3 regions of the Bacillus cereus group sp. RP43 genome follow, and region 3 is predicted to be linked to each of the others. Evidence: riboswitches for the same ligand, from Rfam matches in the RefSeq annotation. Region 3 holds a riboswitch; each other region holds the start of a gene.

Region 1 (10,740 bases), 2.2 Mb from region 3:
TTGTTCAGTGAATTTTGGCATTTTCTCAGCAAATAAACCCAATCCATATTTGTATTGTAATAGTGCAGCTTCTGTGGAATTTTTATCTTTATGTTCCATTTTGAATTCAACTCCATATTTAGTATGTATTAAACAAAGATTAGTATGGGCGTAAGTAGTTTTGATTAATCATAATTGTAAAAAGAAAAACAGATAAGAAAATTAAATTGAATCTTTCTTCAGTCTCTAGTGCTTTAATGAATGAAAAATATTTTTCAGTGAAAATTCCACATATTTTTACTGAAAAGAAAAATACTAATACCTGTTTTAGTACTTTACTCTTAAAGCATTAAAACAAAATTACTAACTACGATACAAGGAGGCAATCACTGTGGATATTCGTGAAGGATTAATTCCAACGGCACTAGGTACAGCAGTGACAGCAGCAGGTTATGCTCTTAAACAAACTCGTGGAACTAATAAAATGATTGCAAATACAGTATTTGGATTTGGTTTAGCTCATGTTGTTTTAGGTGTAATTGATCTTGTAGAACATCGTCGTTAGAACAAAAGGCAAGCATATATTAATGCTTGCCTTTTGTGTATTACAATCAACATTCATATTTTAAAGTGCATTTACAGGAAAACATTTACAATTTATAACTTTGTACATTGAATTTTATAAAAAGAAAAGGTGATTGAATGGAATTTTCTAATGAAAGTAAAGCTTACCATGCTGGAGATATTGTTTATATTTTTTACCGAAATCCCCACACTCAGGATGTAGCAAATATACAAGCTGCAGCAGTTGTAAATAATCCTGAAAGACCTAATGAATTAGCACTATTTCTTTATGAAACGTATTATCCACTAGCAAATGAGATGGCTGTATATGCTACCGAAGATGAGGCAAACCAAGCGTACAATTACTATTATGGGGATATTTCAGAGGAGATGTTAGAATGAATAACCCATTTATGCCTAAGCTTGTATATTTTGAACCAAAAGCATTAGATTATCCGTTAGGGAAAGAGCTTTTTGAGAAGTTTTCAAAGATGGATGTTGAAATTCGGCATACTACTTCCCATAATCAAGTGAGAGATTTGCCAGGCGATAACGATTTTCAAAAGTATCGAGTAGCAAAGTCTACTCTTGTTGTTGGGGTTAGAAAAACTCTGAAATTTGATACTTCAAAGCCTTCAGCAGAGTATGCTATTCCTTTTGCAACAGGGTGTATGGGGCATTGTCATTACTGTTATTTACAAACAACGATGGGGAGTAAGCCATATATCCGTACTTATGTAAATGTCGATGAAATCCTAGAAGCTGCTGATAAATATATGGAGGCTCGTATACCTGAATTAACAAGGTTTGAAGCCTCGTGTACATCAGATATTGTAGGGATTGATCATTTAACTCATACTCTTAAGCGTGCGATTGAACATTTTGGAGGCTCTGAATATGGGGAATTACGATTCGTGACGAAATTTCATCATGTGGATCACTTGCTTGATGCAAAACATAACGGAAAAACAAGATTTCGCTTTAGTGTAAATGCTGATTATGTTATTAAAAACTTTGAGCCAGGTACTTCGCCCTTAGCTAAACGAATTGAGGCAGCAGGAAAAGTAGCCAGAGCAGGATATCCCCTGGGGTTTATCGTGGCTCCTATTTATCTTCATGAAGGGTGGCAGGACGGGTACTATCATATGTTTGAACGCCTTGATGCTGAATTACCCCTTGATGTAAGGGATGATATTACATTTGAATTTATTCAACATCGTTTTACAAAGCCAGCTAAGAGGGTGATTGAAAAAAACTACCCTATGACCAAATTAGAATTAGATGAAGAGAGAAGAAGATATAAATGGGGGAAATATGGAATTGGTAAATATATCTATCGAAAAGAAGAAGAAGAGGATATAAAAAATTATCTTTATTCTTATATGAAAAAGTTCTTTCCAAATGCAAAATTAGAATATTTTACATAATAATAATTAATAGCATTAAAATACAATGCGTAATTAAGGAATCTGCAGACCAAAGATCAAAATTACATGTATGTTTGTTGAGTTTTATTATTTACTTACACTTATACGTCGTAAAGTAAGAAAAGTTTTAATTATCATAAAAATATTTAATTGATATGAAAAGGAAGGGGAGAGCTTTAGTTCCCTTCCTTATTAAATATAATTTAATGCTTATTTTACAGTCTCTTTTAAACCTTACACTTCTGTAAATTCAATTTTTTCCTCTAGTAATAGGCGGTATATAGGAGGATTACGTCTTGGGTATGTAATAAGTATATGAAAACTAATAAACGGTACAGATACCTTTTTTAAGAGATTTTGTGATTTAATCTAGGTAAACATGAACAGATATGTGGACATCTTTTTAGTAAACAGTGATTCTGCAGATACTTAATTAAATTAATTACTATATGTTTTGGTGTTTCCTGAAAGTGCTACAATATCAGCTACAAATAAAAAACATTTTATATTGAGACCTTACATGTTGTATATTACATTCTTTCATATCTAATATACATTGGTATTAATTATGAAAAGCTTTTAAATTTAAAATAACTCAAATGAAAGCAACCGTTCCTTAAGCCTTCATACAAATTATATTTAATCATAATAATATTATGTAACAAGGAAGTTGAACTAAATTAGAAAAAAACAGTAAGGGAAGCGAGAAGATAATATGAAGAGATTCGCAAATCAACATGTTGATTACATGAATTCAAAAAAATATGTTGAACTTTTAAAAGTTATGGCACACCAATGTGTTAAAAACTGATTAGTGAGCTTTCTAGGTATAAAACATTAAGTGCAAAATAGGTGACAGAAATTTAAAATATTCCACAATTAACTGTGTAACAATTATCTCTTAGGCTTTTTTTGTTTTTTTTGGTAAAAATAAAACTGGAGGTGTCTTTTAGATGAGTAAAGACTGGATTAAAGTATTTGTTGCTGCTTTCTTTGAAATTTTTTGGGTTACTGGTTTAAAATATGCTGATGACTTTTGGACTTGGACGGGAACTATCATTGCTATATTTTTCAGCTTTTATTTAATGATTATGGCAGGAAGAAAGCTTCCCGTGGGAACCGTTTATGCTGTTTTTGTTGGGTTAGGTACAGCTGGAACTGTCTTTTCTGAAATCCTATTCTTCGGTGAACCGTTTAAAGTGGGAAAAGTACTCTTGATTTTATTTTTATTAGCTGGAGTAATTGGCTTGAAATTAGTCACAGATGACAAAGTTCAGGGAGGTGACGAATCGTAATGGCATGGATTTCTTTAATCTTAGCAGGTTTGTTTGAAATGTTTGGTGTTGCTATGATAAATAAACTGCATAAAGACCGAAATTGGCAATCATTAGTTTTCTTAATCCTCGGATTTGGATTAAGTTTTATATTCCTTGCTTATGCAATGGAAACACTACCTATGGGAACAGCTTATGCAATTTGGACTGGAATTGGTGCGTCTGGTGGTGCAATTATAGGTATGGTTTTATATGACGAATCAAAAGATTGGAGAAGACTTGTTTTTATAGGTATGGTTTTAAGTGCCGCAATTGGTCTAAAACTCGTTTCATAAATAATTTTTCAGATTAATTTATTAGGAAGATACTCTGTTTTTATTAAGCAAATTATCTTCTCACTTTTTTTAAGTATGTAGTTTAATTTAAGAATTCAAATTATAAATAAAGTGTACAGCGCGAAAAATCTACCGCTGAAAAAACGTTAATTTTCTTGTTTACAAACAAGAGGGCATAGGAGTAATATATTGTACATAAATTCATATCACAATTCGCTGAATCCATATGGAGCGGGGGAACCAAATTTTGTGCGATTGCACTCGGGGTGAATCCTTCTTAAATGAAGGTAGGGCTACTCTCAAGGCCCGAATCCGACAGCTAACCTCGTAAGCGTTTCGAGAGGGGATACTATGGTGATTTTTAAAAACACTGGGTGAACTTTAGTGTCTTTTTTTATACTCTTTTTTAGAAAATAATTCAAAAAAAGGATGAGACACTTGAAAGAAACACCCATAAAAACGAGAAATTCACTTTTTTCTTTTTCTTCTAACTCCCAGCCTTCTGAATTAAGAAGAGAATTAGGGATGAGACATTTAACAATGATTTCTATAGGTGGAAGCATTGGAACTGGGTTATTTATTGCAAGTGGAAATACGATTCATACAGCAGGACCTGGTGGGGCAATTATAGCTTATTTGTTGATGGGTTGTATTGTTTACCTGTTGATGACCAGCTTGGGAGAGATGGCAGCGTATATGCCTACATCTGGTTCTTTTAGTACATATGCTGCTAAATTTGTAGATCCTGCATTTGGTTTTGCGATTGGTTGGAATTACTGGTTTAGCTGGACTATTACTCTTGCAGTTGAAATTTCATCAGGAGCTATTCTTATGAAATATTGGTTTCCATATAGTCCATCTATTCTTTGGAGTGCGTTATTCATACTGTTTATGTTTGGAATTAATATTCTTTCAGTGAAGCATTATGGAGAAATGGAGTTTTGGCTTTCACTTGTAAAAGTTATTACTATAGTCACGTTTATTATATTAGGAATAGCCACGATATTCGGAATTTTCAAAGGGAATCCTATTGGATTTCACAATCTAACAATTGGAGACGCACCGTTTCATGGAGGTATTCTTTCCATTTTTAGTGTGTTTATGATTGCGGGGTTTTCCTTCCAAGGTACAGAAATGGTCGGAGTTGTAGCTGGAGAAAGTAAGGCTCCTGAAAAGCATATTCCAAAAGCTGTGCGGCAAATCTTTTGGAGAATTCTCTTATTTTACATACTTACCATTTGCATAATTGGAGTCATAATTCCCTATACAGATCAGAATCTAGTTAACAATGACATTAGTAATATTACAATGAGTCCCTTTACCCTAGTTTTTGAGAAAATTGGATTCGCATTTGCAGCTTCTATTATGAATGCGGTTATCTTGATATCTGTTCTATCAGCTGGTAATTCTGGAATGTATGTTGCAACCCGAATGTTATGGGTAATGGCAAAAGAAGGGAAAGCTCCAAATTGCTTAAAAAAAGTAAATAAACAAGGTATTCCTATTAATGCTTTACTTATGACAACGGCTGTGTCAATCGTAGCGTTTGCAGCTTCTTTATTTGGAGAAGGGCAAGCATTTATATGGCTTTTGAATGCTTCAGGACTTTGTGGATTTATTGCATGGTTAGGAATTGCTATAAGCCATTATCGTTTTCGTCAGGCTTTTTTACATCAAGAAAAGAATTTAAATAAGCTCCCGTATCAAGCAAAGTGGTATCCCATCGGTCCTATTTTGGCTTTTGTAATATGTACTATTATTATTTTAGGGCAGAATTATTCAGCCTTTATGGGATCACATGTCGATTGGTATGAAGTGCTTGCTACTTATATTGGTTTACTACTGTTTCTTGTATTTTGGTTCGGCTATAAAATTATAAAAAAAACAAAGGTGATTCCATTACAACAAGTCAATTTAGATCATGATAATCATTAAGAATGGAAATTAAGGAGACAGAAATATGGAACTAGACATTCTACTTAGGTTACTTGTAGCAATACTTGTTGGAGCAATGATTGGATTAGAGCGCCAATGGCACAATTGCATAGCTGGATTACGTACAAATATACTTGTTTCCGTGGGTGCTGCACTTTTTGTACTATTAAGTGTACTCACTCCAACCGATAATACACCTACAAGAATTGCTTCTCAAATTGTAAGCGGGATTGGTTTTTTAGGTGCTGGAGTTATTATGAAAGATGGATTGACAGTTCGAGGACTGGATACCGCAGCAACTTTATGGTGTTCTGCAGCTGTAGGAACGTTAGCTGGTAGTGGTTATTTACTTATAGCTATAACAGGCACCATTCTTATTGTTAGCATAAATAGTTTACTAAGACCTGTTTCGAAGTGGATTTCCGAAAAATCTGAAAAGGGTTTTAAATATTCCCAACAAGTTACTTCTCTCTCTTATAGAGTAAAACATAAATCATCAGAGAAGAAAGATTGTTAACGAGAAGCTAATTTAAGACCGTTTAACTACAAACACGCTCTCGAAAATCCTGGATGGTTAAATGCCAATAGTGATATTAGTAAATATAATGTTAAAGTGGGTAGAGATGAATGTAAAAATGTCTGGCATGAAAATGTATATAAAAATTACACTGATTTTAATAATTGGAAGCAGCAACTCTTAACCTGCTGTGAGTTCAGGAAATTCACTCATGTAGAACTACAAGAAATCAAAAATGAAATTGATAAATAGATGACTTAAAATGTTTCAGAAATGAAACTAATTGAGTCATCTATTTTTATTATGTAGGGAATGTTGTAAAGTAAATGGAGAAGGTACTTTTTACTTGGTTAAAATCTAAGTCTATTAAAAAGTAAGTCAAAAACTTTCTTTTGTACAACAAAGTAGCTAGCTTAAGCAGCCAACTACTTGTTGTACAAAAGAAATCAGGCCATACAAAATGATATGTAACTTTATGGTTCTTAAATTTATTAAGAGACATGGATTAATATAAGCTAGAATATATTAATCAAAAAATAGATTAGACAATTGCATAATGAACTCGGGGCACGCATCAAACGCTTTGCTGAAAGAAGAGAATAAAGACTCTTATAACATATATATAGCCAGAGATAGACAAAACGCAGATTTCGTAGGTTATCAGATAAAATATAAAGCTCCTGACATATTATATATGACGAATATGTTAGGAATTTTTATTTATTCATTCGTTTTTGATCTCGTTAAAACCATAAACAAAGTAATTATACAAAAAGCAATTAACACTAAGAAGGGGATAGTTATAAAACCTAGCCAATTTATATAATCAACATTATTGTTTGTTTTTCCTTCTCATTCTTATCTGTCATGACAGTTTTCTCCTTTTTGAGATAAACAAGCATCGTTTTTATCACATGACGCTACTACATTTTGTACGTCATGAAAGACAACATCAAACATAGCGAGTAACTGTTCAATTTGCTGATTGCGCAAGGAATAGTGGACGTATTTTCCTTCTTGTCTACCTAGAATGATTCCGCATCCTTTTAAACAATTTAGATGCTGAGATACGTTTGATTGATTTCCTTGGGTGATTTCTACAATTTCAGATACTGTTTTTTCACCATCCATCATACATTGAAGAATTTGTAGTCTTGTTTTATCAGCAAAGCCACGAATGAACTTTGCTTTTACATCTAAATCATTTGAGTTGCACAATTGTATCCTCTCCATTCGTATTAGTAATGACTAATATGTGTGTCAAAAAGAATTAAGAAAAGTTTGATATTTTTTGTTTTTTAGGGGATAAGTTTTCACAATATATTCATAAACTAGTAAAAAGCAGTTTACAAATTTGTATCTAGCTTATATAATTTGACTCATATAAAAAAGTTTCCTTAAGGAAACTTAGTTGTGAATTTACATTCGCATTATATTTTTTTGTTTGAAAGTTGCCTTTACGCAAAAAAATTACATATACGAAAAAAAGAAAGGAGGATGCATAAAAAATGACTGAGGCTATAATTGTCAAAGATTTATTTGTATCCTATCAAGGGAATCAAGTAGTTCAAAATGTTTCTTTTGAGATTGAAAAAGGAAAGCTCGTTGGGATTATTGGTCCAAACGGAGCAGGAAAGTCGACTTTGATGAAAGCTATTTTAGATTTAATCCCGAATGATAAGGGATATGTTCGGGTTCTTGGAGAGGATATTCGAAGCGCTAGAAAGCGTATTGCGTATGTACCACAAAGAAGTGATATAGATTGGGATTTCCCGATTACAGTTTTAGATGTAGTGCTAATTGGAACGTATCCATCTTTAGGGATGATGAAAAGACCGAGGAAAGAGCATCGAGATTGGGCATTTGAATGTCTAAAAAAAGTCGGAATGGAGGAATTTAAAAATCGCCAAATTGGTGAGCTTTCAGGCGGACAACAACAACGTGTCTTTTTAGCGAGAGCATTAGCACAAAAGGCGGAGATATTTTTCTTAGATGAACCGTTTGTTGGAATTGATGTAACGAGTGAAGAGACAATTATTAAAATTCTTAGAGAATTACGTAAAGAAGGGAAAACAATTGTTGTTGTACATCACGACCTAAGTAAAGCAGAGTCCTATTTTGATAAATTACTATTATTGAATAAGAGCTTAATTCATTACGGGGAAGTACGACAAGTATTAGAACCAACAGTTATGTCAAAAGCATATGTGAATCAAGGAATATTCTTCAATAATCCAGCGGAGGTACATTCATCATGAAGATTGTAGAATTTATAGATGCGTTAATGCAGTACGGTTTTCTGCAGAAGGCGTTATTAACTTCCGTGATGGTAGGAGTTATTTGTGGTGTAATTGGATGTTTTATTATTTTACGAGGTATGGCATTAATGGGTGATGCCATTTCACATGCTGTTCTTCCAGGAGTAGCGCTTTCTTATATGATTGGAATGAACTATTTTATAGGAGCAGTTTTAACAGGTGTTATAACTGCAGTTGGAATTGGATTTGTAAGTCAAAATAGTCGAATTAAACATGATATGGCTATAGGGATTATGTTTACATCTGTTTTCGCTGTTGGAATTATTTTAATTACCTTTATGAAGAGTAGTTCTGATTTGTACCATATTTTATTCGGGAATGTTCTATCGGTTCGTTCTTCTGATATGTGGATGACACTTATTATCGGAGTGGTCATTATTAGTCTTGTAATTTTATTTTACAAAGAATTACTTGTATCTACTTTTGATCCAACGATGGCGCAAAGTTATGGATTGCCAAATAAATGGATTCATTATGGCTTAATGATTCTACTTACAATGGTTACAGTTGCTTCACTTCAAACCGTGGGAATTATTTTGGTTGTTGCGATGCTGATCACACCAGCGGCTACAGCGTATTTATTAACAAACCGTTTATGGGTCATGATTTATTTAGCGGCAGGCATTGGTGCGCTTTCATCTGTAGTGGGGTTATTCTTTAGTTTCTCTTATAATCTTGCTTCAGGTGCAACGATAGTTCTTGTTGCAACATTCTTGTTCGGATTAGCATTCTTTTTCTCACCGTCACAAGGTTTGTTTTGGAGAGCTATCAAAATTAGAAAAAATAGAGCAGAGTTGTCATAATTGATTGGAGGATAATGATGAAATTTAAAAATATTTTATTATCGGTAATTTGTATGTTCGTATTTGCATTAACAGCGTGTTCTAGTAACACAAATGGAAAAGAAGAGGGTAGTGGAAAATTAAAAGTTGTAACAACATACTCAATTATATATGATATGGTGAAGCAAATTGGTGGAGATAAAGTTGAGATTCATAGTCTTGTTCCAATTGGAGCTAACCCGCATGAATATGATCCGCTACCAAAAGATGTTATGAAAATGACAGATGCAGATATGGTGTTTTACAATGGGCTAAACCTTGAAGAAGGCGGAGCGTGGTTTAAAAAGCTATTGAAAACGGCAAATAAATCAGAGAAAGATGCACCGGTTTATAAAGTAAGTGAAGGTGTAGAAGCTATTTATTTAGAAACAAAAGGATTAGAAAAAGAACCAGACCCACATGCTTGGATGAACATTAACAATGGTATTGTATACGCTGAAAATGTGAAGAAAGCATTAATTAAAGAAGATCCTAAAAATAAAGAGTTCTATACTAAAAATGCCGACAAGTATGTAGCAGAACTTCAAAAATTACATGATGAGACAGTAAACAGAATTCATCAAATCCCGGAGGAAAAACGTTTCTTAATCTCCAGTGAAGGTGCTTTTAAATACTTTGGAAAAGCATATGGTATTAAGACAGGATACATTTGGGAAATTAACTCAGAAAATCAAGGTACACCAGATCAAATTCGAGATGTTGTAAGTTTAATTCAAACAAACAAAGTTCCAGCTCTATTTGTAGAAACTAGTGTAGATCGACGTAGCATGGAAACTGTTTCAAAAGAAACAAACGTACCGATTGCCGGTACAATCTTTACAGACTCACTAGGTAAATCAGGTGAGGATGGAGATACTTATTTGAAAATGATGAAATGGAATATAGATACAATTATTAATGGGTTACAAAAGTAAAATCTAGCTGTTTTTCAATGTAGCGTAACTATTGAAATTTTATAAAATAAGAGAAGAAAGAGCCAGCTCATATGAGTTGGCTCTTTTATTTATCCCGCTATTTGCGGGCCGGTAAGACTCCCACCTTAAAATTCGGCGAATGCGAGGGAGTTAGGTGGGAGTCGGGATGCACGTAAAAGCACGATTGGTTTGGGCTATTAATCATTGGGGGATGGCCCCCCAATGATTAAAGTTTCATTTTATAGTTTTTTACTTTATTAATAATGGATTTGTTAGAAAGGATAATCATTTGTTTGATATAATTAATGGATGTGAAGTAGGAAATAGATAGAAAGATACTTCTAGCGATTTATACTTAAAATGTAGGGAGACTGAATAGAGTTATGGGGAATGAAAAAGAAATTAGTTCCGCTAAATTAATATGGAAGATGACGAGACCACACACATTAACGGCGACGTTTTCTCCTGTAATATTAGGGACTGTGGCATCACTTTATGTTGCCGAGATTCATTGGCTTTTATTTATTGCGATGATGTTTGCATGTTTAGCATTGCAAATAGCAACGAATTTATTTAATGAGTACTATGATTTCAAACGTGGATTAGACACTGCTGATTCTGTTGGAATTGGTGGT
Region 2 (10,740 bases), 1.0 Mb from region 3:
GCGTAAAATATGAAATTGACTTAACAAAACCGTATGGTAGTAGAATTACAAATTTACGCTCTATTCGTACAAATAAACCAATCAAAATGAGCGATGTTATGACGCTGGGAATGAATGCGTATAGAATGGAGGCTCTTCAGGCAAAAGGGGGAGCTTTAGAGGGACGTAAATTTGAACAAACTTGGTCATCTAAACAAGAGAATGCATTCGGAGAAACAGGTGGAACCATTCGTAACCTTGCTATTACATATTTAAAAGAGGTAAAGAACGGTGTATACACGCCAAAAGTTATGCATAATTGGAAAATTACTGGTGTAGATACACATTCTTCAGAGCATAAGGCTGTAGTTGATCTTGTAAATAAAGGGATTTTAGAAATTCCAAAAACAGAAGATGGAAAATATACAAATATAGCATCTATAAATACTAAAGATTCAATTACAAAAGAAGAGATTGTAGCACTCTCACAAAAAGCTAATATTAATCCGAATCAGTTTAATCATGTAAAAACAAAAGGGGAATTTTACAAAAAGCTTAATAGGATTATTAAAACAATATAAGAAAAATGGTTCTGGTGCAAAAAATCTATCAACCTTGGACATATTGCTACTACTACTCTACAAAAGTGTGTGATCGGTATGGGAACAAGTTATACGAACAACTACTTTGAGTTTGGCGCTGTAAAGAAAATCCTTAATTTAATAATCTTCAGCTAAAGGACGTGTTTTTAGAGTAACGAACAAAGCCCAATTTCTTAATTTAAATACTGAGAAACTGGTCAGTTATCAAAAAAATTACGGTATATTAGCGGGGGAATGGAGGAAACTCCAGAAGTATTTAACAGCTTTTTTAAGGATGGAAAGTATGAGTTTAAAAAATATCAAAATGATTTACTTTTTGATTATGACGGATTTTTTGGGAGGAATTTATCAGCATCCTATGCTCCGGAAAAAAATGACGAAGAGTATAAAAGTTTTGTTTTTCTCCTGTCAGAGTTATTCGAAAAACACAGTAAGAATGGAAAAATTGTTCTCCAAAACATTACGCGAAGCTATCTAGGAAATGTCTAAACAGCCGGACATAGAGGGGCTTTAATCGAAGTTCCCATTTAAATTTTAGATTATCATTTACTAATTAAGATCTTCAACAAACGAGCGCGATCTTTTCCTCTTTTTTATCACTGTTGACACATGAAAAGAGGTTCAGACACAAAAATAGGCTGTGGAGAAGATTTTCTCCACAGTCTGTAAAAAACCCTTACTTTTAAAAGTAAGGGTTTTTTACACATAAATTCTATTAAACCGATTTTAATAAAGAATAAATATTCGTGTCATATGGAATATCATCTTGATACATATAATTTTTTAGTAACCCTTCTTTTTCAAATCCTAATTTTGATAGCACTTTATTTGAAGCTTCATTTTCAAGAAAGACAATTGCCCCAATTCGTTTTAAATGAATTGTATGGAAGCCGTATGATATAACTTCAGATACCGCCTCAGTAGCATATCCTTTTCCCCAGTGTTCAGGGAGAAAGGCATAACTTATATTGGCTCGTTTATGTTCAGAAGACCAATCGTGAAAACCAATTGTTCCAATGAGCCCTTTCTTGTTTTTTAATTCGATTCCCCATTTTATGCCGTTTCTTGCATTGTAACTCAACTTGAAATTATTAATAATTTGCTTTACTTGATCAACATTCTGTAATGGTTTTTGACCATAATAGCGCAGTACATCAGTGTTAGAAAAGCATTGTAGTATAACCGGCGCATCTTCTTCAATAAGTTCTCGCAAAATGAGTCGATCGGTTTTTAATATAGGAAACATGCCTTCGCTCCTTTTTTATATGAAACTAGAATGTATTTGTTATTATATAATTTAATCTGAAAATAAAGATTATTCAAGGTGTAGTGATGATTTTAATTTATGTTAAAATTGATTGTGGAATATATTTCAAAAAGAGGTTTAGATATGGAGAAAAACTCAATTTTAATTGTAGATGATGATCAAGATATTATTCAATTTATTAATGTGAATTTAATACGAGAAGGTTTTACTGTTTTCACTGCTGACAACGGAAAAGAGGCATTAGAGATAATAAATAATAACAGTATTCAACTTGCTATTCTTGATATTATGATGCCTCAAATGGATGGTATAGAACTGTGTAGAAGGATTAGAGAGAAACATAGTTTACCAATTATGTCTTTGTATAATGAATCAGCATATGATGAAATGATAACTAGACCAAATAGCGGTAAAACAGTATCAAAACGTCTTGATTACTTTTCTTACAAGGAGTTACCTACATTTGATTTACGTCCACAATTAGAGAGTGTAAATATGGGAGCTCATATTTACGCTGGAATTTATGATGCACAGTGTCCACATGAATGTGCAATTGAAGTGGCGGAACTTATGCCAAATGCAATATTGACAACGTTTGAGTATAGTAACCATTATCCGTATATCGAGGAAGAGGAACCGTTCAAGAAGTTTGTTGAAACTACTTTGTAGAATTAATATGGATTGCATAATGAAAAAAGGGTATTCCATTTTTATCGGAATACCCTTTTCATTAACCTACAAATGTTTGATACAGTAAGAAAATATTTAAAACAATAACGAGAGCAGCGATTAACCATGCGATGAATGTTGTAATACGATGGTTAACGAGTGCGCCCATAATCTTTTTATTACTTGTGAACATGATGAGTGGTACTAATGCAAAAGCAATACCGAATGATAAGACGACTTGGCTCATTACGAGAGCATAAGTTGGATTTACACCTAAAGCAATAATAACCAGTGGTGGAATCATTGTAATAAATCGGCGTAAATATAACGGAATATGCATTCGAATGAATCCTTGCATAATAATATCACCCGACATTGTACCGACAGAAGAGCTAGATAATCCGGCTGATAAGAGTCCGATTCCGAATAAAGCAGCGGATGCAGGACCGACTAAGTTGCTAAATTGGTTAAAAGCAACATCAAGATCTTCAACGTGCAAGCCGTTTTTAAAGAATAGTGCAGCAGCAACAATTAGCATACTTGCGTTAATAGCTCCAGCGATAACCATTGCAATAATAATATCGATGAATTCGAAGCGGAAAATCTTTTTCTTTTGTTCATCATTTGTTCCGACTACGCGGCGCTGCGTTAAGGCCGAATGTAAATATATCGCGTGCGGCATTACTGTCGCACCTAAAATTCCAGCTGCTAAAAGAATGCTATCCACACCTTGGAATTTTGGAGTAAATAGTCCTGAAAGAAGAGGGCCTAATTCCGGTTTTGCATAAAAGACTTGGACACCAAAAGCGATAACAACGATAAAAATCATTCCTGTAATAATAGCTTCTAATGGACGGAAGCCTCTGCGTTGAAATTCAAGAATAATAAATGATCCAACCGCTGTAATTAAAGCAGCTGGTAACATTGGAATTCCAAATAATAAGTACAATCCGAGTGCTGCTCCGATAAATTCAGCTAAATCGGTAGCCATAATAACAAGCTCACCTTGTATCCATAAACCGATGGAAACTGGTTTTGGGAAGTTTTCGCGAGCTACTTCAGGAAGGTTTCTCCCAGTAGCGATTCCTAATTTAGCTGATAAAGTTTGAATTAATACAGCCATTAAATTAGAAGCGAGTATTACCCAAAGTAATAAATACCCATATTGTGACCCGGCCGCGATATTTGTAGCGAAGTTCCCGGGATCAATATAAGCAACTGATGCGATAAAAGCAGGTCCTAAGAATGGTAACAGTCTTTTAAAGCCTTTTGTTTGTCCGCTTAACGCTAAATGGGCTGATTGAACTGTTGTACTTTGAGAAGGGACTTGTTCATCTTTTGTTATATCTTTATTCATAGTAGTATTCCCCTTTGAAATCTTAACTTGATGAAATTATTGTATTTATTCTTATTCATTATTTCAATACATTTAGATATATTATGTGGTAATTTCATTTGAACATAAAAGTTTCCTTAATGCAAATTATATGACTGTGTGCAATGAATGGTGTGACGATGCAAAAATATTTTGGGAGTTTATGGTTGTTGAATAAGGGAGAAGATAATAAATTATAGGGTTGTTTTTGAAATTTATGTGAACATACAGCCTATATTACAGCATATTAATTGATGGAAATGAAATTGTATGATATATAATATATTGGGATTACAACCTAACCGTAGTGTTTTGTTCTGTAATCTTGTTTTTATTTCTGTTAACTTATAGAAAAAATTGTAAATAGAAGAAAATAGGCTAAGTACAATTTTGTATATATTTTCTTATTATATATGTTTTGATATGAACGTTAACTTATACATGATTTTAAAATTTAGATAGGTGGTAGAAATACATTGGCAACTACAAAACCATATAGAGTATTACTATATTACATGTACACAACAATTGAAAACCCAGAAGAATTTGCTGCAGAGCATTTAGAGTTTTGTAATTCACTTGAATTAAAAGGTAGAATTCTTGTAGCAACAGAAGGAATTAACGGAACTTGTTCTGGAACTGTTGAACAAACAGAAAAGTACGTGGAAGCGATGAACAATGACCCACGTTTTGCTGGAATCGTATTTAAAATTGATGAGGCAGATGAACATGCATTTAAGAAAATGCACGTACGTCCTCGTTCAGAGTTAGTTACACTTCGTCTAGAAGACGACATTAACCCGAAAGAAATTACTGGGAAGTATTTAGAACCAAAAGATTTTTATGAGGCAATGAAACAAGAAGATACAGTTATCATTGATGCACGAAATGATTATGAATTTGATTTAGGACACTTCAAAGGTGCGATTAAACCAGATATTGAATCATTCCGTGAATTACCAGATTGGATTAGAGAAAATAAAGAAACACTTGAAGGCAAAAAGATTTTAACGTACTGTACAGGCGGAATTCGTTGTGAGAAATTCTCAGGTTGGTTAGTTCGTGAAGGTTATGAAGATGTAAGCCAGCTTCATGGCGGAATTGTAACGTACGGAAAAGATCCAGAAGTACAAGGTGAACTTTGGGATGGTCAATGTTACGTATTTGATGAGCGTATCGCTGTACCAGTAAACCAAAAAGAACATGTTATCGTTGGTAAAGATCACTTTACAGGTGAACCTTGTGAGCGCTATGTAAACTGTGCAAACCCTGAATGTAACAAGAAAATTTTATGTTCTGAAGAAAGTGAAGCAAAACATTTACGTGCATGTTCTCATGAATGTCGTGTACACCCACGTAATCGTTATATCGTGCAACACGAATTAACAGAAGAGCAAGTAGCTGCTACATTAGAAAAAATCGAAGCAGGGAAGTAAGCATAATAGAAAACAGATGGTAGCATCGTGCTGCCATCTGTTTTTTTATTTACTTTGTACCATCCTTCTCTTTCACAGCAGATAATACAGTTTGTTTTACCCATGCTTTTCGATTTTTATGTTGTATAGCCCATTGGTATAAACCTTGTACACCTAAAATAAGTGAAATGACTATGCCACTACTAGCTATTAAAAGAGCAAAATATTCAAGAGGTGAAGATACATGATTTGAATCGGTGTTTTTTAAAAGGTCAATCATAGTAAACCCTAACATTTGGCCTACTACAGAGTAGAGAGTTAAAATTAATAATAAAAGGCTATCTTTTTTAGAGGCGACATTTTCTTGATATTTAAACAAACTATCAAGATTTTGTTTCGCGTTCGAGTATAAAATTTCAATGTTAAAAAGTTTTCTTAAGCGGAAGAAAATATCTTCACTTTGTGATTGAGATACTAATTCTAAAGAAAAATAATTCGCTGTAAACGAATTAATTGAATAAATTAATTTTTCTATTTCATTTGTATCTTGTTCAATATTTAGCTCAGCATAAGCGTTCGCCATCTTTAATAAAACAACTTTATGAAATAGATTTAATAATAAAGCGTAATAAAATTCCCCGTACATTTGACTAGCAAGTTTAGTGACTTCTCGTTCACCTTCATTTGTTATACATGTGAAAATATGTTCTTCCATAATAAAATAACGGTTAGGAGCCCATCTTTGATAAGAATGCTTTGTTAAATAATCGTGAATATAAGGAACATTATTTGCGCTAATATACGGCTTACCATCGTCTGTTAATCCGGAAAGACTGGAAGCTCGATATACATCAACTACATGAAGGTCTGACTCTTTGTTTATAGATAATAAAGTTTGTACATACATTCGTTGGTCTTCAAAGAAGGGGAATGTTTGAAAGTATGAACTCCGCAACCTCTTATTCTCAAAGAAGTCTGTTAAGCCATGAAATAAATCGCCGAATATAAGTTTTTCTACTTGTGAATATTTTTTCCCATCACATTCAATACAAATGGTCTCAGTTGTATTATTTCTGGTTTCAAGTACACGGAAGCGAGAAGCGAATTCGATGGCTTCTGATAATGTCATGTTTGGAGCGGTTTTGACTTCTGTTCGAATTGTTAAGAAGCCAAGCTCATAAGGGCAAAGTGTTACATCAATAGAATGTATCTTGAATGGAACGGAAATAAGATTTGTTGTTAAATATCCATTTAAATTAAGGTCTTTAGAATAGCGCTGTAGTCCCTTTTGATGTTCTGAATGAGGAAAAAGAATTTTATTCGTAAATGAAAGATAGTATGCTTCCATATTTTGATGTGAAACTTGAAACTTCCCGTAATATGTATTTTCATCTTCAAGATGATCAAGTCGAAAAGGACGGAAATTATTTCTTTGTAAGAAAGGGAACATATTTTGTTCATATCCAGTTTTAAACGAAAACGGGAATATAAATTGAAATATAGCTGTTGTTACATCTTTTTCTTCGATTGTTTGTATTGCCTCCATTTACATTGTTTCCTTTCCGTATAAGCTATAGAAACAACATGCCCAATTTTTTTTGAAAATAACCTTGTTTTTGCAATAGATTAAGAATGAAAATTCAGCTAATTTAACAAGGGACATGTATAATGTTATGTATACTAAAACTAGTATAATTGTGTTAGGAAAAGGGGATGTTGTATGCGCATTTTAGTATTAGGAGCTGGTGGCGTCGGTGGATTTTTTGGTGGCCGATTAGTAGAAAAGGGAGAAGATGTTACATTTCTCGTTCGTAGCAAAAGAAAACAGCAATTAGAGGAAAAAGGACTTGTTATTCGTAGTGTTAATGGAGATTTTTCATTTCAACCGAAATTGATAACGAAAGAAGATAGAAATTCTCCATTTGATGTGATTTTATTTTCAACAAAGGCGTATCATTTAAATGAGGCGATCGTAGATTTGAAGCCTTTCGTAGGAGAAAATACTGTAATAATCCCGCTGTTAAATGGTATCGCTCATTTAACACTATTACAAAAGGAATTCGGCGGGGAAAAAGTAATGGGCGGTTTATGCTTTATTGAGACGACGTTAAACGACCAAGGAGAAATTGTACAAACTAGTGCTGCCAACAGACTTGTATTTGGAGAAATTAAGCCTCGAGATTCAGAGAGAATAAAGCGTATTATTCAAGCATTTATAGGTACGAAAGCTAGCTTTGTTTTAAGTGAAAATATTACGCAAGATATGTGGCATAAATATTTATTTATTACTGTCATGTCAGGCGTTACAACATTAATGCGTGCACCGATAGGACCAATTCGTGAAAGTGAAGGTGGACGTGAATTTATCCGAAATTTATTTGAGGAATCTGTACAAATTATGAGGGCATTAGGAGCTCCAGTTAAAGAAGATATTGCCCAGGAACATATGAAAACAATTGATAAAATTTCTTATGATATGAAGTCCTCGATGCAGCGTGATATGGAAAAAGGTTCGTTTATTGAGGGGGAGCATTTGCAAGGTTACTTACTGGATTTAGCAGAGCAATTTTCTTTAGAAGCACCATTACTAGGAGCGGTATATCAAAATTTGAAGGTGTATGAAGAAATGACATTTAACAAATCCGTAATAGAATTAGATGTATGAAATAATAAAAAAGATAGCAATATATAAGTGTATTGCTATCTTTTTTATTTGCGTATGACAAATTATTTATTTCTTTTAATTCTTTCTGTCAAATTTATTTCCTGTTCACGTTTACCATATAACTGATTAATTTCATTTGCTACTGCATCTAAATATGAGTCGGAAAAAAGCGGTTTCTTCTTTTTAGACATACGGGTCTCCTTTAAGGGTTTTTTAGTATTCATTATGTATATTTATCGGCGGATTATGCGCAATGATTTTAAATTTTTTCTTTTTAAAAATTTTTGTTTACATTTTGAAAATAAAGGAGTATTATAATCCACAGTTTCAATTTTCTAAATCGCTGAAACCGCACGGTACGGGGGACCCGTTCTTATGGATTGGTACATAATCCAATGGGGTGAATCCTTGAAGAAGGTAGGGCTACTCATAGGCCCGAATCCGACAGCTAACCTCGTAAGCGTTATATTGAGAAGGAAGGTGGAGCTTGTGCGACAAAAAAATTAATGTCTACAAGTCTATTTCTTGATGGCTTGTAGACGTTTTTTGTTTTCTGAAGAAATAGTTTATTGGCTGTAACAAGCAGAAAAGTTCGTACAAAATTATTGGAGAGTGGACAGCAGTGGTTTCATCTATTAAAAGATTTTTAATTGGAAGACCGTTAAAATCAACTGAGTTAGGCGAACAAAAGCTTAATAAAACAAAGGCGTTAGCAATTTTGTCTTCTGACGCTTTATCATCGGTTGCTTACGGTCCAGAGCAAATTTTAATTGCTTTAGCAGGTCTTGGAGCAATTGCGTATTGGTATTCAATTCCGATAGCTGTTGGGGTATTAGTATTATTGACAGCTCTTATTTTATCTTACCGTCAAATTATTTTTGCTTACCCTCATGGTGGGGGCGCATATGTTGTATCAAAAGAAAACTTAGGGATGAATCCAGGCTTAATAGCTGGAGGGTCTTTATTAGTTGACTATATTTTAACTGTTGCAGTAAGTGTATCAGCAGGTACAGATGCGTTAACATCTGCTTTTCCTAGCTTACATGCACATAATGTAATCATTGCGATTATATTTGTTATATTTATAACCATATTAAATTTACGAGGTGTAACAGAATCAGCTTCCGTTTTAGCATATCCTGTTTATTTATTTGTTTTAGCACTATTTATATTAATTGGTGTAGGGATATACAATATTTTAACTGGTCACGTTTCACCGACTTTACACACGCCGATTGGAACGCCGGTTGCGGGAATTAGTTTGTTTTTACTGTTAAGAGCATTTGCATCAGGTAGTTCGGCTTTAACAGGTGTTGAAGCGATTTCAAACGCAATTCCAAACTTTAAAGATCCTGCACCAAACAATGCAGCGAAAACTTTGCTTGCAATGGGCGCATTACTTGCTGTGTTATTTTCAGGAATTGTATTTTTAGCTTATTATTACGGAATTACACCGAGTAAAGAAGTAACTGTTGTTTCGCAAATTGCTGAACAAACATTTGGACGTAATTTCATGTACTATTTCATACAAGGCACAACAGCTTTAATATTAATTCTTGCTGCTAACACAGGGTATTCTGCATTTCCATTATTAGCAGTTAACCTTGCAAAAGATAAATTCATACCGAGAATGTTTACGATTAGAGGAGACCGTCTTGGTTACTCAAACGGTATTATTATACTTGGAATCGCTTCGATTATTTTAATTGTAGCTTTCCAAGGTCAAACAGAACATTTAATTCCGCTATATGCAGTAGGTGTGTTTATTCCATTTACACTTTCTCAAACGGGTATGGTATTAAAATGGCTTCGTGAAAAACCTGAAGGATGGGCTTTAAGATTAACGGTTAATTTAATTGGTGCAGTCATTAGTTTTATCGTTATGAGCATGTTCTTTTTAACTAAATTCGCACAAGTTTGGTCGATCCTTATTTTCTTACCTGCTATTATCTTCTTGTTCCATCGAATTAAGAAGCATTATGATGCAGTGGGTGATCAATTAAGTTTAAAAACTTGTGAGCCTCTTATTCCGATTGAGGGGAATGTAATTGTCGTTCCTGTAGCTGGTATGACTCATGTAGTAGAAAATTCATTGAACTATGCGAAGGCTCTTTCTGCAGATCAAGTTATCGCTGTATACGTTGCTTTTGACAGAGAAGAGGAAAAGAAATTTGAAGAGAAATGGAAGAAGTGGCAACCTGAAGTAAGGCTTGTTACATTGCATTCTCATTATAGAAGTATTATTCAGCCGCTCACTAAGTTCATTGATACAGTGCAATATAAAGCGAGTGAATCAAATTATCGAGTTACGGTCGTTATACCACAGTTTATTCCGAAAAAAGGCTGGCATAACATTCTTCATAATCAATCAAGTTTATTAATACGTGCGTATTTACTCTATAAGAGAAATGTTGTTATTACGACAGTTCCATATCATTTGAAAAAGTAAGAAGATTTTTTAAGGATAGTTTCACGAAAGTGAAGCTATCCTTTTTGTGTATACGCTATGCATTATTGCATATTCAACTGAAAATTATATTAATATAATTTTGTTTGTTGTGAGTAAGTAGTGTTTTCTGTTGGGATGTATGGATATTTTAATCGGGGAAGTGAAACGAATTTTATTTTGGAATAAGGACATGAGAGCTTGAAAATAAAGGGAATGAAAATACTTCTTTACGTTATATAAATAGCTGTGTTTAAATGACCTTACAGTACAAAACTTACTTGAAAACAAAACGAAATTTCATACTTTTATACGTGAATTA
Region 3 (10,740 bases):
TCCGTTAAGCGGAAGAAAATTTCTTTTTGGTTATCTAACATTTGCATCTTCTCAACGAATTGCTTTTGAAATAACTTTGTACAAATTTTAGAGATTGCGCCCTTCGTCATTCCCATTTCTGTCGTAATAGCCGTTACATTCATCAGACCATTTTTTCCGATACACTCGATAACATGTAACTCAGATAAAGACATACCGCTTACACCTGTCTCACGAAGAAACTTCTCATTATTTCCTTTCAAATGCTCTTCTTTTTTATGCAAAAGTGTACGAATATCCGAAAGTATTTCCATTTGTTTCACTGTACGTTCCAATCTGTTCGCCTCCTAAGTTTCCAAAGAAACAATTTAACTATATACCATTCTAAAATCATTTTTCCATCTTTACAAGTGAGAAAATCATGTTAAAATGAATTTAGTTTCCAAGGAAACAAAAACCAAGGAGGTTGACATTATGAAAAAATTCAAACTAAATTTCATTTTATATGTTGTCTGTATTAGTGCCTTACTCAGCTCCTTCTCTCAAAATATTTACACACCGATCTTACCTATGATTCAAAATTCGTTTCATACTTCTCTTTATCTTGTAAATTTAACCGTTTCACTTTTCACATTCGTTCTTGCGATTATGCAGCTCATCTATGGACCTTTAATTGATACAAAGGGAAGAAAATCTGTCCTTATCCCCAGTTTAATTATTAGTACAATCGGTTCAATCGGATGTGCTTTTTCGCCAAACATTTATTTATTTCTATTCTTTAGAGCCGTTCAAGCTTTCGGAATAGCTGCTATACCTGTAGTTGCAGCAACTATTATCGGTGATTTATTTGAAGGAAAAGAACGCGGAGAAGCGATGAGCCTTTATCAAATGTTACTTGCTCTCGCACCTGCAATCGGTCCTCTCATAGGTGGTTATCTCGGCAATATAAATGGCCACTTATCTGTATTTTTGTTTTTATCTACAATTGGCATTATCTTATTAATTATAAATATTTCACTACTCCCAGAAACAAAGCCAAATGTCATTGAGCGATATAAAGCAAAAAAGAATTACTGGCTTATTTTAAAAAATAAAACTGGATTTTCTATTACCCTTATTGGCTTTATTCAATTTTGTATGTATTTCTGTTTCCTCGTTTTCTTACCTAGCATATTAACAAATATATTTCATCTAAGCACAAGTGAAATTGGTCTTATGTTTGTACCGATGTCCCTTTCTCTTATGTTAGGAAGCTATTGCTACAAATTTTTGCAAAAACATTTCACAACAAAGCAGGCTTTATTCATCACTAGTTTCTTCAATATTATATGTGTCACTTTATTCTCTTTCACATATAGCATCAATATCCCATCCGTAATTATCGTTACCTCTTTATACGGTTTTAGTATGGGGCTTTCTATGCCGACTCACACTACTTTATTAACGGAAGAATTCGTACAAGAACGCGCAACTGCCATCGGTATGTACAACTTCATTCGCTATCTTGGTATGGGTACAGGGCCTATTGTAGGTGGGTTTCTTTTATTTAATCAAAATTACTTTTGGATTTTCTTCCTAGGGGCAATTATATTTCTACTTATAGTTTTACACGCAATGAAAATGCTACATTCCCATGCTGCACAAAGAGCTTAAGAGACCTATAGATGGTCTCTTAAGCTCTTTGATCAGCGACGATATGAATATCAATATACTTCGTCTGTCTCATAATTTCATTTACAATAGAACCTTTTCGTATTTCCTCCCACCGTGTTCTCGCCGATTGCCCAAGTAAAACTTGTGTCACCTGTAGTCTGTTCGCGACTTCAATAATAACATCAGCTGGCTTTCTTCCATTCGCCTCTTCTAATACAAAGCTCGCATCAAATTGATTTGTTAGCGATTTCCACTCTTCAATTGTTTGCTTTTTCCCTGCTGAAAGGGAATCTATATTTTCCCTTTCTACGTTTAACACATACAATTCAGCGTTTAACCGATCGGCCATGCGCCATCCCCGTCTTATTAATTTCTCTGCTGTTGAACTGTATTGTACACAAACGAGAATTTTCTCTTTCACACCGATTGGTTCTATAACGGTTTGACTAATTTTCTCATCCATATCATCTGCAACTTCGCGAAGCGATAATTCCCTTAGTGCGCCTAAATTATTAAGCGTGAAGAAATTTTGTAAGCTTTGCTCTATTTTTTCTTCCTTATATATCTTTCCATCTATTAATCTCTTCCTTAGCACTTCCGGCGTTGCATCAACGAGCTGAATTTCATTTGCTTTTTGTAAAATAAAATCTGGAATACGCTCTCTTACTTTTACATTCGTAATTTGAGCTACAATATCATGAACGCTTTCTAAATGTTGAATATTAAACGCTGATAATACAGATATACCCGCATCTAACAATTCCTGTACATCCATGTACCGTTTCTTATTTTTAGATCCAGGAATATTACTATGTGCAAGTTCATCCACTACAACTACTTGCGGCGCACGCTTTATAATTTCTTCCACATTAAGCTCATAAAATACTTTCCCTTTATACTGTATTTCTTTTAAAGGAACTTTTTCTAAATCAGCAATTGCTTCTTCCGTCTCGATTCTGCCGTGCGTTTCAATTAAACCAATGACAATATCCATACCATCTTTTTTCATTTCTCTAGCATCATAGAGCATTTTATAACTTTTCCCTACTCCTGGAGCAGCCCCTACGTATAGCTTTAACTTCCCGCGATTTTGCTGACGAATATATTCTAAATATTCCTCTGGCGTTCGCCTTTGAAACGTCGGTTTATAGTCATCCGCATACAAAATACTCACAACCTTTCTTTCGAAACAACACTACCTCAATCCGTTAGATTGAGGTAGCACTGTTACTATTTCATTAGTTTCTGTAATTCTAAATTTAACTTTAAGACGTTCACGCGATCTTCTCCAAACAAACCAAGTGCAGCACCTTCCGTTTGATCCTTAATCAATTGATCTAGCTTTTCTTTCGGAATATTCGTTATTTTCGAGATGCGATCCACCTGTACGGAAGCGGCCTTCGGACTAATGTCAGGATCAAGCCCTGAACCTGAATTCGTCACTAAATCTATCGGTACTTCTGTAACTGGAACGGCTCGGTTTTGTTTTTTCCAGTCTTCAATACTTTTCTCAACTCGTTTTGCTAAATCTGGATTAGACGGTGCATAGTTATTTGAACCAGACGCTTCTGCTTTATATTCTATACTAGAGACACGCCCATGAAAATAACGTGGATCTGTGAAATTTTGACCGATTAATTTTGAACCAACTACTTCATCCTTATCATTATATATAAGACTTCCATCCGCATTATCCTTCATTACCGCTTGCGCAATACCGGTTACAATAAGCGGGTATACAAGTCCACACAACACTAAGAACGTAAAAGTAATACGAATAATTGGTGAAAGTATACTTTGTTTTTTCGCCATCTTTTTTCCCCTCTTCCTTATATGAACAAGCCCACAATCATATCAATTACTTTAATTCCAATGAACGGAACGATAACTCCGCCAAGCCCGTAAATGAGTAAGTTTCGGCTAAGCAATGCATTCGAGCTCATCGGCTTATATGCAATCCCCTTCATCGCCAACGGAATGAGTAATGGAATAATAACCGCATTAAATATTAATGCTGATAAGATTGCTGAAAGCGGTGATGTTAATTTCATAATGTTTAAAGCTTCCATTTGCGGAATCGCAAGTGTAAACATCGCTGGAATGATGGCGAAATATTTCGCGATATCATTCGCAATACTAAACGTCGTTAACGCCCCGCGCGTCATTAACAATTGCTTGCCGATTCCTACAACCTCAATAATTTTCGTTGGATTCGAATCTAAATCAATCATATTCGCTGCTTCTTTTGCAGCTGTCGTACCACTATTCATCGCTAATCCAACGTCTGCCTGTGCTAATGCCGGAGCATCATTTGTACCATCACCTGTCATCGCTACAAGTTTCCCTTTATCTTGCTCTGCTTTAATAACCGCAATTTTATCTTCTGGTTTACACTCAGCAACGAATTCATCTACCCCTGCTTCTTTTGCAATTGTCGCTGCTGTTAATGGATTATCACCTGTACACATAACTGTTTTAATTCCCATTTGACGTAATTGTTCAAAACGTTCACGCATACCAGGTTTTACTGTATCCTTTAAATAAATTAAACCGTAAATACGATCGTCTACTGCAACTACAAGCGGTGTCCCGCCCTCTTTTGAAATTAAATCTGCTTTTTGATTCACATCTTTCGGAATTGTTCCACCTTGCGATTGAACCCATTCAATAACGCTACCTACAGCACCTTTTCTCACTTTCGTTCCGTCCTGTAAATCAACACCACTCATTCTCGTTTCTGCTTTAAATGGAACAAATTCACCTTGTTCTGCAAGTTCTCTATTATATGATATTGATTTTCCTTTCACATACTCAATAACAGATCGACCTTCTGGTGTTTCATCTAAAACTGAGCTAATGGCAGCCCATTTTCCTACTTGTTCAATCGTTTCATTTCCCACAGGGAGTAGTGTATGTGCCATACGGTTCCCGAAAGTAATCGTACCCGTTTTGTCTAAAATAATTGTATTAATATCACCCGCAGCTTCTACTGCTTTCCCTGACATTGCTAGCACATTAAACTTTGTCACACGGTCCATCCCGGCAATACCAATCGCTGATAATAACCCACCAATTGTCGTTGGAATTAAACAAACTAACAACGCTACAAGTACAGCAGTATCAATTTGAAACCCTAGATAATTTGTGAAAATCGGCAACGTCACAACAACGATTAAGAAAATAAGGGTTAAACTCGTTAATACTGTATTTAAAGCAATCTCATTCGGCGTTTTTTGACGTGCAGCCCCTTCTACTAACGAAATCATTTTATCAATAAATGATTCACCAGGATTACTCGTAATTACAATTGTAATTTCATCACTTACGACCATCGTACCGCCTGTTACGGAACAAAAATCACCACCCGCCTCTTTTATAACAGGAGCTGATTCTCCTGTTATTGCAGATTCATCTACAGACGCTAATCCTTTAATTACTTCACCATCATTCGGAATCATTTCTCCTTGTTTTACAATAACAACGTCACCTTTTCTCAGATCAGTTGCTGAAACTTGAACAATGTCTCCATTTTCTTTTACAACGTTTGCAAACACATCTTTCTTCGATTGTTTTAAAGAATCGGCTTGCGCTTTACCACGACCTTCAGCCAACGCTTCTGCAAAGTTAGCAAATAAAACTGTAAATAATAGAATAAGAGAAACTGTTATATTAAACCATCCTGGTACACTACTAGAACTACTTGGAAGAAAGGATAAAATTAACGTAATGATAAATCCAATTTCCACAACAAACATAATCGGATTCTTTATCATTACTTTCGGGTTCAATTTCGCAAAGGATTGTTTCATCGCATGTGTCACGATATCACGATCCATCGTTTTCGCTTGTCTAACTTCATCTTCTACAGCATGTATTTGTGACTGATTTACTTGTTTTTCTTTTACTACTACCGGTCTCATCATTTACCCTCCATTACTTCAATGTAAGAAATTCTGCAATTGGGCCGAGTACTAACATCGGGAAAAATGTTAACGCACCAACAATTACAATCGTTCCAATAAAGATTCCTCCAAATAAACCATTATCCGTACGGAACGTTCCGACTGTTTCTGGTACTACCGTCTTCTCTTTCAATGAAGCTGCCACAGCTAGCATCGTAATTAAACTGAAATAACGTCCTAAAAACATAACTAAACCGGTCGTAATATTCCAAAACGGTGTATTATCTGCTAATCCTTCAAATCCAGATCCGTTATTCGCAGCTGACGATGTGTATTCATATACAACTTGCGTTAAACCGTGAAAACCGGAATGAGAAATCGCATCCGTTCCTAAACTTGTTGAAAGAGCTAATGCTGAAAATCCTAAGATAAGTAATGGATGAAATAGAATCGTTACTGCAATTAATTTCATTTCCTTACCTTCAATCTTTTTACCTAAAAACTCTGGTGTCCTTCCGACCATTAATCCAGATATAAAGACTGCAATAATTGCATACATAATAATATTAATAAAGCCCGCTCCAACACCACCGTATACTGTATTCAACATCATATTTACGAGTGGTACTAATCCGCCAATTGGTGTTAACGTATCATGCATCGTATTAACGGCCCCTGTTTCAGCAGCTGTCGTTACTGTTGCGTATAGTGAAGAAAATACTGTTCCAAATCGCACTTCTTTCCCTTCTGTACTTCCTTGTACATGTTCGATACCCATTCCATTTAATGCCGGATTACCATTTAATTCAGATGTAGTAATCGTTATAAATCCGAGTAAAAACACCATAAATAGTGAAACGAAAAGGATACGTCCTTGTTTTTTATTTCCTACCATTCTTCCGTACGTAAATGGAAGTGCTGTTGGCAATAACATCATAAGCATCATTTGCAAAATATTACTCATTTGCCCTGGATTTTCGAAAGGATGTGTAGAGTTTGCTCCGAAAAATCCTCCGCCGTTATTTCCAAGTTCCTTAATGGAAACGAATGATGCAACTGGACCACGTAAAATACTTTGCTTCGCACCATCAATTGTTTGTGCTGTAACCGCCCCATCTAACGTTTGTGGTACACCAAGTGCGACAAAGGCTAACGCCGCAATAAATGCGATAGGAAGAAAAACTCTCGTTAACGCTCTCGTAAAATCAACGAAAAAGTTACCAAGTTCTTTTCCAGCGAGCCCTCTTATAAATGCCATAACGATGGCTAACGTCGTTGCTGGTGCCGCAAACATTAAAAATGTAATCCCGATTAATTGTGATAAATAAGATAAACCATTTTCACCGCTGTAATGTTGTAAGTTTGTATCAGCCATAAAACTAATCGCTGTATTAAAAGCGAGCGTAGGCTCCATCCCTTCAATATGCGCTGGATTTAATGGCAATACACCTTGTAATCTGAAAATGAAATATACAACGACAATCATAAATCCATTGAGTAGAACTAATGATAATGCATACTGTTTCCACGTTTGATTGTATCCTTTTACACCTGTAATTTTAAAAATAAGTTTCTCAAAAGGCCCGAATACTTTATCTAGCTTCTTGCTACCTTGAAAGGCTTTCTCTAAATAAATCCCCGTTGGCTTTGCTACTAAAATAAATAAGAGCATTGTAATAACGACTGCAACCCAAATCATAATGAATGATTCCCCCTAATTAAAACTTTTCTGGATTTAATAATGCGTATACTAAGTACACCGTAATCGCTGCAACAATAACCGATAAGGCAATCATCATGATTGCTTCCCTTCTTTCACAACTTTATCTGACCAACTTGCAAGACTTGCCATTGATGCGACTAACCCAACAAAAATCCCGATCATTACAACATCTAACATAACTACCCCTCGCTTTTTGTTAAAATTTACCATCTAGTTATCAAAAAAAGAACACTAAGCTCTACTTAGTGTTCGAAACGAACAACACAAAGTAAACCTCCTCTCTAAACGCTTACGAGGTTAGCTGTCGGATTCGGGCCTAAAGAGTAGCCCTACTTTCAAAATTGAAAGATTCACCCCAAGTGACGATGCACAAAATTGGTTCCCCCGCTCCATTTCTGGAACTCAGCGATTTTAGGTTTTTTTTGGAAATTTCATAAATGATTTATGAGAGTAAATATACTCCTCTATATTTAACTTGTAAAGAGGCAAATTACTGAAAATAAGAAAATATTTTGTCATTTAAACGCTTACATTACATGTTATTAATATTCTTTCATCTATTTTCTTGTCTTTTCTTTCTTTTTCATAGAAATGATCTTTTAAATATGAAATAAAAAGAGCGAATTACATGAAGTGCATAGCTTGTTGCACTCAGCATTCGCTCTTTTTTCATTCAATCTTTATTCTCCACGCAAAAATGCACGTAAATTTCTCCCCCGAATATAAACTTGTGACAGTTCTGCATGTAGCTGCTCATATTCGATAATATCCGTTTTTAAATATAAGGCATCTTTCGATGGCAATATTATATATGGCCTTGGGAAAATAGGATCGAGCACTACCAATTCTTGAACTCGCTCTACCGATACCACCCAACGATTCGCTATATCTCCTAGTAACAGTACCTTCATCTTCGTTTCCCCCACCCTATTCAAAAAATAAAAAAGAAATATTATCACAGTTCGTAAACACTACAAATTTAGCTCCAATTGTTTCATAGAGCCTGGCTGGATAGTGTTTATTCTTTGTAACAACAGTAATAGGTGCTTGAAAAGAAAAACGAATGCGTTCTGTGAAAAAGCTAACTATCGGAAGCTCATCTCCTAATAAAATTACTTTCTTAATCCGCTCGCAAATACTAGTAAAATCCTGCTCCTTATTACAGCTATAAGTCGAATCAAATCCACAATTCCTAACTTCAGCTGCTATCTCTTCATTTGCTGTAAAAATAATTAACTCACGCTGAAATGCTACTAGCTTTCTTAAACTCTTTATCTTATTTTCTTCTCCAACACAAATAAGCGTTAATTCCATGTACCTCATCCTCCTTAGCATAAAAGAACTCAAACATAGATTGATATTCTCCTATACTAATCAGACCGATAAAGTGATGTATCCATCATGGCACCGTCCTCTCTCAAGACGCTTACGAAGTTAGCTGTCGGATTCGGGCTTTGAGAGTAGCCCTACTTTCAACATTGAAAGATTCACCCCTAGTGACGACGCACAAATTGGTTCCTCCGCTCCATACATTTAGACTCAGCGTATTACAAAAAATGTATTCTGGCTGATATATTACTCCTGAATTTAGAAAAAGTAAACACAAAAAAAAGCCAGTTAACAAACTGGCTTTTCATGTCTTTATATACGTCTATTATTCATCTTATATGCAAAATGATTCGTTGGTCCATGACCACTTCCAATATTCAATGGCTCTTCAATCGCTATACTAATAAATTGTTTTGCCTCTTGAACTGCCTCTTCAATTGAATACCCTTTAGCAAGTCCTGCTGTAACTGCAGACGCGAATGTACATCCGCTTCCGTGCGTTTGCTTCGAAGGAATTCGTTCACTTCTAAATTCGATGAACTGCTCACCATCAAAGAGTAAATCAATTACTTCATTACCTTGATATTCTGCATGTCCGCCCTTCATAAGAACATATTTAGCCCCTAATTCATGCAATACTTTCGCAGCTTCTTTACTATCTTCTATATTTTGAATCTCCATCCCAGTTAACACTTCTGCTTCAGGAACATTCGGTGTTACAACAGTAGCTAGTGGCAATAAATATTCTTTTAATGCTTGTACTGCTTCTTGTTGTAATAATGACGCACCGCCTTTAGCGATCATAACAGGATCTAGTACAATATTATTCCAGCCAAATTTCTTAATATGCTCTGCCACAATTTGAATAATTTCACTGCTAAATAGCATCCCTAGTTTCACAGCATCTGGTGTTAAATCCGTACCAATTGAATTCAACTGTTCCGTAATTCCTTCTAAAGAAACAGGATATACCCCTTGAACGCCAAGCGTATTTTGAGCAGTAATTGCCGTAATAGCTGTCATTCCATACACACCAAGCTCTTGGAATGTTTTTAAATCTGCTTGAATTCCAGCGCCGCCTCCGCTATCAGATCCTGCAATCGTTAAAGCTTTATTCACTTTCATCCCACTCATCCTTTTCTATCCAAAATAGCGATGATAAATTATTTTCGCTTCGCTTATATCTTTCGTTCCATGTACAAGTACACGGCCATCTTTGAAAGCAACTAATCTCTTTTCTCCAACCGAAAATGATAGTAAATATGGATTTACATTCAGATCATTCACACGATCATTCAGCAATTTTTTATATTGTTCAAAATCCATTTCCTCTTTATGAGGTGGTCTAATTTGAACTGTATTTCTCCCGCATAACACCGCTGTTTTTGAAGTGTTTTCTTTATTTAAATATGGGTATAGTGCATTCTCACCACACGAAGGACAATTATGCTTACGAAGTTTTTGTACATTCATACATGAATATTCATTTTTCCATACATCAAACGACACAAGTCCATCTCGAAGTGATTCATAATCTTCCACTAACAGTTTAAGAGCTTCTGTTACTTGATGAGAAACGACAAGAGATACAGCAGGTGATATAATCCCCGCTGTATCACATGTCGCTCCGCCAAGCGGAATCGATTGTAATAAACAAGATAAACATGGCGTTTTGCCTGGAAGAATAGTATAAGAAAGACCGTAACTTCCTACACATGCCCCGTAAACCCATGGAATAGAATATTTTTGCGCTATATCATTCACAATGAAACGCGTTTCGAAATTATCAGTCGCATCGATGATTACATCAACATTTTTAACGAGTTCTTCTAACTCTTCAGCTGTTACATCTTGAACGAGAGCTTCTACTCTTACTTCACTATTAATCTCTTCTAGACGTTTTTTTGCCGCTACAGCCTTCGGAAGGTTATTCTCTACATCACACTCTGCATACAATTGCTGCCTTTGTAAATTACTCCAATCTACATAATCACGGTCAACAATTGTTACCTTACCAACGCCTGCCCTTACAAACATCTCTGCGTTTGCACTACCTAGTGCACCTGCACCGATAATGAGTACATGCTTTTCCCCTATCTTTTGTTGCCCTTCTTCCCCAATTGGAGAAAATAGCTCTTGGCGAGAATATCGATT

What was found. A riboswitch is a leader RNA that binds a small molecule or an ion and turns the genes downstream of it on or off. The one in region 3 is predicted to bind cyclic di-AMP.
Positions count from the first base shown of each region.
Region 1: it holds a riboswitch for cyclic di-AMP, as region 3 does, so the genes downstream of both, QCI75_RS11620 (amino acid permease) here and QCI75_RS23020 (SipW-dependent-type signal peptide-containing protein) in region 3, are expected to answer to the same signal.
Region 2: it holds a riboswitch for cyclic di-AMP, as region 3 does, so the genes downstream of both, QCI75_RS17675 (APC family permease) here and QCI75_RS23020 (SipW-dependent-type signal peptide-containing protein) in region 3, are expected to answer to the same signal.

Region 1 is NZ_JARVHQ010000001.1:2,206,625-2,217,364, forward strand. It holds gene QCI75_RS11590 (carboxymuconolactone decarboxylase family protein) at 1-99, opposite strand, end outside; gene QCI75_RS11595 (hypothetical protein) at 371-544, shown strand; gene QCI75_RS11600 (transcriptional regulator SplA domain-containing protein) at 682-945, shown strand; gene splB (spore photoproduct lyase) at 942-1,970, shown strand; gene QCI75_RS11610 (DMT family transporter) at 2,924-3,265, shown strand; gene QCI75_RS11615 (DMT family transporter) at 3,265-3,579, shown strand; cyclic di-AMP (ydaO/yuaA leader) riboswitch at 3,784-3,929, shown strand; gene QCI75_RS11620 (amino acid permease) at 4,018-5,514, shown strand; gene QCI75_RS11625 (MgtC/SapB family protein) at 5,540-6,031, shown strand; partial or broken gene QCI75_RS11630 (disulfide bond formation protein B) at 6,752-6,865, opposite strand; gene QCI75_RS11635 (ArsR/SmtB family transcription factor) at 6,890-7,249, opposite strand; gene QCI75_RS11640 (metal ABC transporter ATP-binding protein) at 7,540-8,289, shown strand; gene QCI75_RS11645 (metal ABC transporter permease) at 8,286-9,152, shown strand; gene mntA (manganese ABC transporter substrate-binding protein/adhesin MntA) at 9,170-10,105, shown strand; gene menA (1,4-dihydroxy-2-naphthoate polyprenyltransferase) at 10,489-10,740, shown strand, end outside.
Region 2 is NZ_JARVHQ010000001.1:3,381,448-3,392,187, reverse strand. It holds gene QCI75_RS17720 (bifunctional metallophosphatase/5'-nucleotidase) at 1-560, shown strand, start outside; partial or broken gene QCI75_RS17715 (class I SAM-dependent methyltransferase) at 807-1,070, shown strand; gene QCI75_RS17710 (GNAT family N-acetyltransferase) at 1,297-1,827, opposite strand; gene QCI75_RS17705 (response regulator) at 1,972-2,517, shown strand; gene QCI75_RS17700 (Nramp family divalent metal transporter) at 2,579-3,874, opposite strand; gene trhO (oxygen-dependent tRNA uridine(34) hydroxylase TrhO) at 4,369-5,328, shown strand; gene QCI75_RS17690 (hypothetical protein) at 5,378-6,853, opposite strand; gene panE (2-dehydropantoate 2-reductase) at 7,028-7,972, shown strand; gene QCI75_RS17680 (hypothetical protein) at 8,035-8,163, opposite strand; cyclic di-AMP (ydaO/yuaA leader) riboswitch at 8,304-8,450, shown strand; gene QCI75_RS17675 (APC family permease) at 8,595-10,421, shown strand.
Region 3 is NZ_JARVHQ010000001.1:4,414,893-4,425,632, forward strand. It holds gene QCI75_RS22985 (MarR family transcriptional regulator) at 1-293, opposite strand, end outside; gene QCI75_RS22990 (MFS transporter) at 454-1,632, shown strand; gene kdpDN (KdpD-like non-kinase potassium sensor) at 1,652-2,806, opposite strand; gene kdpC (K(+)-transporting ATPase subunit C) at 2,863-3,444, opposite strand; gene kdpB (potassium-transporting ATPase subunit KdpB) at 3,462-5,552, opposite strand; gene kdpA (potassium-transporting ATPase subunit KdpA) at 5,566-7,233, opposite strand; gene kdpF (K(+)-transporting ATPase subunit F) at 7,253-7,333, opposite strand; gene QCI75_RS23020 (SipW-dependent-type signal peptide-containing protein) at 7,330-7,434, opposite strand; cyclic di-AMP (ydaO/yuaA leader) riboswitch at 7,530-7,675, opposite strand; gene QCI75_RS23025 (hypothetical protein) at 7,938-8,168, opposite strand; gene QCI75_RS23030 (hypothetical protein) at 8,185-8,571, opposite strand; cyclic di-AMP (ydaO/yuaA leader) riboswitch at 8,665-8,812, opposite strand; gene thiD (bifunctional hydroxymethylpyrimidine kinase/phosphomethylpyrimidine kinase) at 8,899-9,720, opposite strand; gene thiF (thiazole biosynthesis adenylyltransferase ThiF) at 9,727-10,740, opposite strand, start outside; gene thiG (thiazole synthase) at 10,739-10,740, opposite strand, start outside.